DNA from 3 places in the Bacillus sp. 1A genome. Region 3 is predicted to be linked to each of the others. Evidence: predicted binding sites of a transcription regulator. Region 3 holds the regulator's gene; each other region holds the start of a gene.
The links. Region 3 encodes Rex, which represses fermentation and respiration genes when NADH is low (regulators of the CRP and FNR family bind a similar motif). Its sites were predicted from a motif close to TTGTGAAATATTTCACAA; they were not measured.
Positions count from the first base shown of each region.

Region 1: a site for Rex is predicted at 1,782-1,799, ahead of adhE (bifunctional acetaldehyde-CoA/alcohol dehydrogenase). Genes of this name have one in related genera too.
Region 2: a site for Rex is predicted at 1,941-1,958, ahead of pflB (formate C-acetyltransferase). Genes of this name have one in related genera too.

Region 1 covers NZ_JBQYLZ010000001.1:2,212,731-2,216,022, forward strand. Annotated here, with positions in the region: gene ACUN0F_RS11135 (O-acetylserine dependent cystathionine beta-synthase) at 1-512, shown strand, start outside; gene ACUN0F_RS11140 (bifunctional cystathionine gamma-lyase/homocysteine desulfhydrase) at 516-1,649, shown strand; gene adhE (bifunctional acetaldehyde-CoA/alcohol dehydrogenase) at 1,910-3,292, shown strand, end outside.
Region 2 covers NZ_JBQYLZ010000001.1:6,080,785-6,084,076, forward strand. Annotated here, with positions in the region: gene pflB (formate C-acetyltransferase) at 1-1,830, opposite strand, end outside; gene ACUN0F_RS31160 (glycosyltransferase family 2 protein) at 2,171-3,292, opposite strand, start outside.
Region 3 covers NZ_JBQYLZ010000001.1:6,303,973-6,307,264, reverse strand. Annotated here, with positions in the region: gene ACUN0F_RS32165 (ABC-F family ATP-binding cassette domain-containing protein) at 1-1,350, opposite strand, end outside; gene ACUN0F_RS32160 (redox-sensing transcriptional repressor Rex) at 1,538-2,167, shown strand; gene ACUN0F_RS32155 (YdiK family protein) at 2,197-2,388, opposite strand; gene ACUN0F_RS32150 (CPBP family intramembrane glutamic endopeptidase) at 2,385-3,134, opposite strand.

The DNA of each region.
Region 1 (3,292 bases), 4.1 Mb from region 3:
ATTCATACTCTCCAAGTCAGTTTGCGAATGAAGCAAACCCGCGTGCTTATTTCAAAACATTAGGACCTGAACTTTGGTTGGCACTTAACGGAGAGATTAACATATTTGTTGCAGGAGCAGGAACTGGTGGTACATTCATGGGGACTGCATCTTATTTGAAAGAAAAAAATATAGATATAAAAACGGTTATTGTCGAACCAGAAGGATCTATTTTAAATGGTGGTAAAGCTGGTTCGCATGAAACAGAAGGGATTGGCCTTGAATTTATCCCGCCATTTTTGAAAACATCTTATTTTGATGAAATTCATACAATTTCTGATCGAAATGCATTTTTACGAGTGAAGGAATTAGCGCAAAAAGAAGGACTGCTCGTTGGGAGCTCTTCCGGAGCAGCATTTCATGCAAGTTTACTTGAAGCAGAGAAAGCGGCGCCAGGTACAAATATTGTAACGATTTTTCCTGATAGTAGTGAGCGCTATTTAAGTAAAGACATATACAAAGGATGGGAATAAAAAATGAGAGCAAAGACAAAGTTAATTCATGGTATTCGCATAGGAGAACCTTCAACTGGATCTGTAAATGTACCGATTTATCAAACAAGTACGTACAAACAAGAAGCAGTTGGTAAGCATCAAGGATATGAATATTCACGTACAGGCAACCCAACACGTGCAGCTTTAGAAGAAATGATTGCAGTATTAGAAAACGGTCATGCTGGTTTTGCATTTGGTTCAGGAATGGCTGCTATTACAGCTACAATTATGTTGTTCTCAAAAGGTGACCACGTTATTTTAACAGATGATGTGTATGGTGGAACGTACCGCGTTATCACGAAAGTATTAAATCGCTTCGGTATTGAGCATACATTTGTAGATACAACAAACCTAGAGGAAGTTGTAGAAGCGATTCGTCCAAATACGAAAGCGATTTATGTGGAAACACCAACGAACCCATTACTGAAAATTACTGATATTAAGAAAATATCTACTCTTGCTAAAGAGAAAGATTTATTAACAATTATCGATAACACATTCATGACGCCATATTGGCAGTCGCCGATTACTTTAGGAGCAGACATTGTACTTCATAGTGCAACGAAATATTTAGGAGGTCATAGTGACGTAGTTGCAGGCCTAGTAGTTGTAAATAGCCCGCAATTAGCAGAAGACCTTCACTTTGTACAAAACTCAACAGGAGGCATTCTTGGCCCACAAGATAGCTTCTTACTACTTCGTGGTTTAAAAACATTAGGAATTCGAATGGAAGAGCATGAAACGAATTCACGTGCAATTGCTGAGTTTTTAAATAACCATCCAAAAGTAAATAAAGTATATTACCCAGGTCTTGCATCACATCAAAACCATGAACTAGCGACAGAACAAGCAAATGGATTTGGTGCTATTATCTCATTTGATGTAGATAGTGAAGAAACATTAAATAAAGTACTAGAGAACTTACAATACTTTACACTTGCTGAAAGTTTAGGGGCAGTAGAAAGTTTAATTTCTATCCCATCTCAAATGACACATGCATCAATCCCAGCAGATCGTCGTAAAGAGCTAGGAATTACAGATACATTAATTCGTATTTCTGTCGGTATTGAAGACGGTGAAGATTTAATTGAAGATCTAGCACAAGCGTTAGCATAATAAAAATGCACTGCTCATATAGGCAGTGCATTTTTATTACATTATTTTTGTGAAAAACTTCACAAAATAGACATACACAAATGAAATAATTTCATGTATATTAAGTTCATGAAGTGTTACTCACGAACAAACTTGTGAAATATTTCACAAACAATGAGGTTCATGTAGGAAAGCAACTCTATTTTTTTTGCGCTAATCGAGACTCATTATGACCTATAGGGTCTTATTTAGTCCATGATAGCAGAATAGGAGGAATTTACATGGTAGTCAAAGAGAAAGTTGTAAATGAAATGCAGGAAGTAAAAGAGATGATTGATACGTTAGTGAATAACGGTCGAAAGGCTTTACAAGCATTAGAAAGTTTTACACAAGAGCAAATTGACAACATTGTTCATGAAATGGCATTAGCAGGTGTGGATCAACATATGCCACTTGCAAAGTTGGCTGTTGAAGAAACAGGTCGTGGTGTATATGAAGATAAATGCATTAAAAATATTTTTGCTACTGAATATATTTGGCATAGCATAAAGAAAGATAAAACAGTAGGGATTATTCACGAAGATCCTCATGAAGAAATAATAGAAATTGCGGAACCTGTCGGAGTAGTAGCTGGGGTAACGCCAGTAACGAATCCAACGTCGACAACAATGTTTAAAGCATTAATCGCGATGAAAACGAGAAATCCAATTATTTTCGCATTTCATCCTTCAGCACAAAACTGTTCCATTGCAGCGGCGAAAACAGTATATGATGCAGCGGTGAAGGCCGGGGCACCAAAACATTGTATTCAGTGGATTGAAAGACCTTCTGTCGAAGCAACGAAACAATTAATGAACCATGAAGGTGTTGCGCTTGTTTTGGCAACTGGAGGAGCAGGTATGGTGAAATCAGCTTATTCTACTGGAAAACCAGCGCTAGGTGTAGGTCCTGGTAATGTACCATGCTATATAGAGAAATCAGCGCATATAAAACGAGCTGTTAATGATTTAATTTTATCAAAAACATTTGATAACGGTATGATTTGTGCATCAGAACAAGCAATCATTGTAGACAAGGAAATTTATGATGATGTGAAAAAAGAAATGATTGCAAACAATTGTTACTTTGTAACAGAAGAAGAGAGAAGAAAATTAGAAAAGCTTGTTATTAATGAAAATACATGTGCAGTAAATAGTGATATTGTAGGGAAATCAGCACAGTACATTGCCGCATTAGTTGGAATTACTGTGCCTGAAAATACAAAAATGCTTGTAGCTGAAATACAAGGTATCGGAGGAGCATATCCACTATCTCGTGAGAAACTGAGTCCAGTATTAGCTTGTGTAAAAGCAAATTCACTAGAAGAGGGACTTACATATTGCGAAGACATGTTAGACCTTGGTGGTTTAGGACATTCAGCAGTCATTCATTCTACAAATAAAGAAGTACAAAAACAATTTGGATTACGTATGAAAGCTTGCCGTCTTATTGTAAACGCCCCTTCATCACAAGGTGGAATCGGTGACATATATAATGGATTTATTCCATCACTTACGCTCGGTTGCGGCTCGTATGGGAAAAACTCAGTTTCTCAAAACGTAACAGCGACGCATTTATTAAATATAAAAAGGTTGGCAAATAGAAAAAAGAATATGCAGTGGTTC
Region 2 (3,292 bases), 220 kb from region 3:
TTTCTTACCGTATACAACGTTAGATGTGATTGTTAAGATCGACATTGTATGAACAGAATTTCTGTATGTTTTATGTTTACGAAGTTTATTCATAAATGTTTTTACAAGATTTACAGCGATTTCATCTACACGGTCATCATTGTTACCGTATTTAGGGAAATCTCCTTCGATTTCAAAGTCAACTGCAATACCGTTTTCATCACGAATTGGTTTTACTTTTGCGTGTTTAATTGCACTTAAAGAGTCTGCTACTACAGATAGACCCGCGATACCTGTTGCCATTGTACGAAGAACATTTGTATCATGAAGTGCCATTTCAATACGTTCGTAGCTATATTTATCATGCATGTAATGAATAACATTTAATGTGTTTAAATATAGACCTGCTAACCATTCCATTGTCATATCAAACTTACGCATAACTTCTTCATAATCTAATACTTCAGAAGTAATCGGTGCGTACTCAGGACCAACTTGTGCTTTAGATTTTTCATCTTTACCACCGTTAATCGCATATAGTAATGCTTTTGCTAAGTTTGCACGTGCGCCGAAGAACTGCATTTGTTTACCAATTCTCATTGCAGATACACAACAAGCAATTCCGTAGTCATCGCCGTAGTCAGCACGCATAATGTCATCATTTTCATATTGAATTGCTGATGTTTTAATAGACATTTTCGCACAGTAGTTTTTAAAGTTCTGCGGTAATTGTTTAGACCAAAGAACTGTTAAGTTTGGTTCTGGAGCTGGTCCTAAATTATCTAATGTATGCAAGAAACGGAATGAGTTCTTTGTTACTAATGGACGACCATCTAATGCCATACCACCGATAGACTCAGTTACCCAAGTTGGGTCACCAGAGAATAATTCATTATAATCAGGTGTTCTTGCAAATTTCACAAGACGTAATTTCATAATGAAGTGATCCACAATTTCTTGTACTTCTTCTTCTGTTAAAGTACCATTTGCTAAATCTCTTTCAATATAAATATCTAAGAATGTAGAAGTACGTCCAAGACTCATTGCAGCTCCATTTTGCTCTTTAATCGCTGCTAGATATGCGAAGTATAACCATTGGAATGCTTCTTGTGTGTTTGTTGCTGGCTTAGAAATATCAAAGCCATGAGAAGCAGCCATTTGTTTTAACTCTTGAAGTGCACGCATTTGCTCAGATAACTCTTCGCGTAAACGCATTGTATCTTCGCTCATTACACCGCCAGTTAAATTCAAATCAGCTTTTTTTACTTCAATTAAATGATCAATACCATATAATGCTACGCGTCGGTAGTCACCGATAATACGTCCACGTCCGTATGCATCTGGAAGGCCAGTAATTACACCTGATTTACGAGCCGCTTTCATTTCTGGTGTGTATGCATCAAATACACCCTGATTATGCGTTTTTCTCCAGTCTCTGAAAATACGACTAAGTTCTTTATCCATTTCGTATCCATAAGATTCACAAGCTTGTTCCGCCATACGAATACCACCATATGGTTGTAAAGAACGTTTAAATGGTTTTTCAGTTTGGAAACCGACTACTTTTTCAATATCTTTATTTAAATATCCTGGTTCATGTGATGTAATAGAAGAAACAATTTTTGTATCCATATCAAGAACGCCACCGTTTTCACGTTCTTTCGTTGTTAAATCCATTACTTGATCCCAAAGTTGTTTCGTTGCTTCAGTTGCTCCCGCTAAGAAAGATTCGTCTCCTTCGAAAACGTTTACATTATTTAAAATGAAATCGCGAACATCAATCTCTGCTTTCCATTTTTCACCTTTAAAGTTTTCCCATGCGTTTTTAACATTTTCTAATACTTGAGTCATCCTAATCTCCTCCATTTTTGATTAGTACAGGACTAAGATTTTTTATATAACAGCTTACACACTTAGAATACTACTTTTTTGCTAAAGTGAACGAAATAGTTGTGACATGTTTGTGAAATGTTGAGCAAACTACTATATGTATAGTGTTAACTTCACTTAAAAGTCTTTATAATTAACCCTTTCCTTAATTGTATTTTTTTGGTATCCTTATATACGAATCCTATTTTGTAATATAAGAACAATACCCATTGTAGAGCTGTAATACTCTTATCTCCTAATCTGTTATAGTTTTTATAACAGAACAAAAAAAGTGTACATATGTTGTACACTTTTTTTGTTACTACTCTAAAACATCTCTTTTTCTATTCCCATCATAGAATCCACCACGGCTACCTTCTAATACAATTAATTGCTCTAATCCTTCTATATGATCACCTATAATTCGCAAGACAGCTGGAGGATGACCTATTTTTGCAAAATGTTCACTGGGACGAATGCGGTTCATCTTATCGACCTCTACACGACTTACACACGCAATTTCGAATCCTGAAAGAATAGCTTTCACTTGCGCTACGCAAGGTGACAATAAAGACCTATACCCAATTGATTTCAAACACTTCTGGCTAAACGCATTAGGTACAGCGATAAGAGATCCTACTCCTAAATCTTTTCTATCACAAGCTAAATTTAATGCATATTTAAATGCAGTTACAAGATGAAGCGGTACTCTTAAATCTAAATAATGATTTAGATCATTTAATGCGACATCCATTCCATCTGCAATAGCTTTTGCAAATGGATATAGCTCACTAGCTGGAATAACAAAATCACCGTCTATAAATAATACAATTTCTCCTTTGGCAAAATAAGTTCCAAGTGAACGCCCCACATCGTTGCCAAGTGCTTCTTTATATACAATTGTTGTTGCTCCCTTGTCTTTTGCAATCGTTGCTGTTTTATCAGACGAACCATTTACAACAACGATAATTTCAAAAGGTTCAATTTTGCGAAGCTCTTCTATAACATTTCCAATTGTTTTCTCTTCATCTTGTACAGGAATAATGACCGATAATTGTTTTCCTTTATACAACTTAGATGTAACGCCCCATCCTTGATAAAAATCTTCGAAACTTAAAGTATGATAGACACACTCTCTTTTCCTATTTCCATCATAATACCCTCCGCGCTCATCACTGCCTACTATTCGCTCCGCTACAGCTTCTATATGATCACCTATCATCCGTTTTTCAGATTGAGAAAGACCTGTGCCATACGCAGCATGCTCGGCCGGCCGAAATTTATTCGGTGTAATAACGTCAATTGCACAATGACGACTAATTCTCCATTTGCTTTGTACTAGGCGTAAATGAGCGACAATAGGATTAACGAAACATTCACATCCAATGCTTTGAACAACTTCTTTCGTCAACGCATGCGGTACAGATAATAAAGAATCAATTTT
Region 3 (3,292 bases):
ACCACTAAGAGAAGATACTGGTTTTAGTACATCATCCCCTGTGAATAAGAAGTTACCTAATATCGTGCGAATTTCTTTTTCGGGCTGCAATGGATATTCATCCCATAACTCATTTAAAACTCGCTTAGAAGATGTTAAGTTTGCTTGTTCTTGATCATAATAACCAACAGATACATTGGATCCGAAAGAAACATCACCATTTAATAGTGGTAACTTATTCACAAGTGATTTTAATAATGTGGATTTCCCAATTCCGTTTGGACCAACTAAAGCAACGCTATCCCCGCGAGTTAAGCGCATAGTTACATGTTCAATAATCGGATCATCATCATAGCCGATAGTTGCATCCTTTACTTGTAAAACATCATTTCCACTTTGTTTTTCGATATCGAAGTGGAAGGATGCTGACTTAGAATCACCTAATGGTCTAGTCAATAATTCCATTCTATCTAATTGTTTACGACGGCTTTGAGCACGTTTTGTCGTAGATGCGCGCGCTATATTTTTTTGAACGAAATCCTCAAGCTTAGCGATTTCATCTTGTTGTTTTTCATAACGTTTCATGTCTTGCTCGTATAATGCTGATTTTAAGTCTAAATATTTACTGTAGTTACCAACAAATCGTCTGCTTTCTTTATTCGAAATTTCATATACTTGTGTAACGAGTTTATCCAAGAAATAACGGTCATGGGAAACGATTAGTATTGCGCCAGGATAGCCTTGTAAATATTGTTCAAGCCATGTTAATGTTTCGATGTCTAAATGGTTTGTAGGCTCGTCCAAAATAAGTAGGTCTGGTTTCGTTAATAATAATTTACCGAGAGCTAATCTTGTTTTTTGTCCACCACTTAATGTAGAAATCGTCGTCTGGTGCGTTTCAACTGGGAAGCCAAGACCACTTAAAATGGAGCGAATATCTGCTTCATATTGATATCCACCTTGATCTTTATAATCTAATTGCAATTGGTCATAATCAGCTAATAATCTTTCATATGTAGCCTCGTTTGAAAAGTTTTCTTCTTTTCCCATCTCTTGCTCTAGCCTTCGAAGTTTTGTCTCCATTTGCTGCAAGTGTGTAAAGACGGTTAACATTTCATCCCAAATTGTTAAAGATGTTTCTAACCCGGTATTTTGAGCTAAATATCCGATTGAGACATCTTTTGGTTTTATAATTTCGCCACCATCATGAGATAGCTCACCAGCTATTATTTTTAATAATGTAGATTTTCCGGCCCCATTTCGTCCGACTAATGCGATACGATCTTTCGTTTGAACTTCCAATTTTATGTTTGCAAGAATCGTTTCTGCACCGTATAATTTCGTAAGCGCGTTTACTTGTAATAAAATCAATGTTTTCACCTCAAATAATTTCTTAACTTTGCCATGTTTATATTTCTCAATCATACTAAAAATAGTGTATAGTTTAAAATAAAGAGAGAATACTTCTTCTCTTTATTATACAGGGAAATTCATGAGTGCTAAACTTCTGTATTTGATTCAAGTATATGAATAAAGATAGGAAGAGAGGAGAGGTTATATGGAGCAGCAAAAAATTCCACAGGCCACTGCCAAACGATTGCCTCTATACTATCGATTTATCCAAAACTTATCTCTTTCTGGTAAGCAACGTGTTTCATCAGCCGAATTGAGTGAAGCGGTAAAAGTTGATTCCGCAACGATTCGAAGAGATTTTTCATATTTTGGAGCGTTAGGGAAAAAAGGTTATGGATATAACGTAAATTATTTATTATCATTTTTCCGTGAAACACTCGACCAAGATGATATAACACGTGTAGCACTTATTGGAGTAGGTAATTTAGGGACCGCTTTCTTACATTATAATTTCACGAAAAACAATAATACAAAAATTGAAATGGCGTTTGATGTTAGTGAAGAGAAAGTCGGGACAGAAATCGGGGGCATTCCTGTATATCATTTAGATGAATTAGAAGAACGTTTATCAACTGATATACAAGTGGCAATATTAACAGTACCCGCTACAGTAGCACAATCTGTAGCAGATAGATTGGCAGAAACGAACGTGCATGGTATTTTAAATTTCACACCAGCGCGCTTAAATGTGTCAGATAATATAAGAATTCACCATATTGATTTAGCGGTAGAGTTACAAACACTTGTTTACTTTTTAAAGAATTATCCACAATAAAACGCAGAGGAAGCGACCTCTGCGTTTTATTATTGTTTTTTCTTTGTGAATTTAACTAAGATAAGGCGAAGTGCCAAATTAAAATCAATTGTTGCCATAACTGCAAATAGTATTGTCCACATATTCCAGATTGTATCTGTTACGTTCGTAATGGCGAAGCGTGTAAAGATACATCCTAGAAGGAAGTACAATGCAGCCATGAACAATGGTGAGTTCCTCATACTAAAAATCCTCCGATAAAGCCTTGCATTTTTTCAGCTTCTTTAATCATTTCTTGAATTTGTTCATTGCTCATTAAAACTTGAGCAACTGCAACTAATGTATTCATTGCAACATGAGCTGCGATAGGGACGATAATACGCTTCGTTTTTACATATAAAAAGGCGAATACGAGTCCCATAGAAGTGTATACCAATAAGTGAGTGAAATCAAAATGAATTGCTGCGAATACAAGAGAACTAATGATAGCAGCAATAAAGAAGTTAAACTTCTTATAAAGTGTACCAAATAAAATTTTTCTAAATACGATTTCTTCCAAAATAGGTCCTATTATAGAGATAACGATAAGGAACCAAGGTGTCGTTCTTGCGATATCCATAAGTCTTGCTGTATTTTCTGATCCAGGTTTAATTCCTAATACACGCATTTCTATCATACCGGCAATACTTTGTGAGAAAAATGCTAGGAAGAACCCGATAAAAATCCAACCAATCGTAGCTGGAACAGTAGAGCGCATTGTATCTAAACGTCTGTCACGAATATCTGTTCTAAGTAACCAAAGTACGATACATAATGCAATAAAGAAGCTAATGATTGCCCAGTGGCCAGTTATGAGTTGAAATTTCTCTTCTCTAGTAAATCCCCTGTTATCATAAAGTCCAGTTTTCAGAAGAAGTGGTAATCCAGCAATGGATGATAACTGCATTAAAATGTATGTAACGATAACCCACCAATATTGTTTTTTCAAATGGTTTAACCATCCTTTCTAACTCTAGTGTATGAGATAAGGTAGGATAACATGTAAATATGCTACCTACGATATAAACCTCGCTTAAATTATGTTTTTTTCGTAAATCCTTATTTGAAATTATAATAGAAGACAGGAGAAAGTTGTGTGTATAGCGA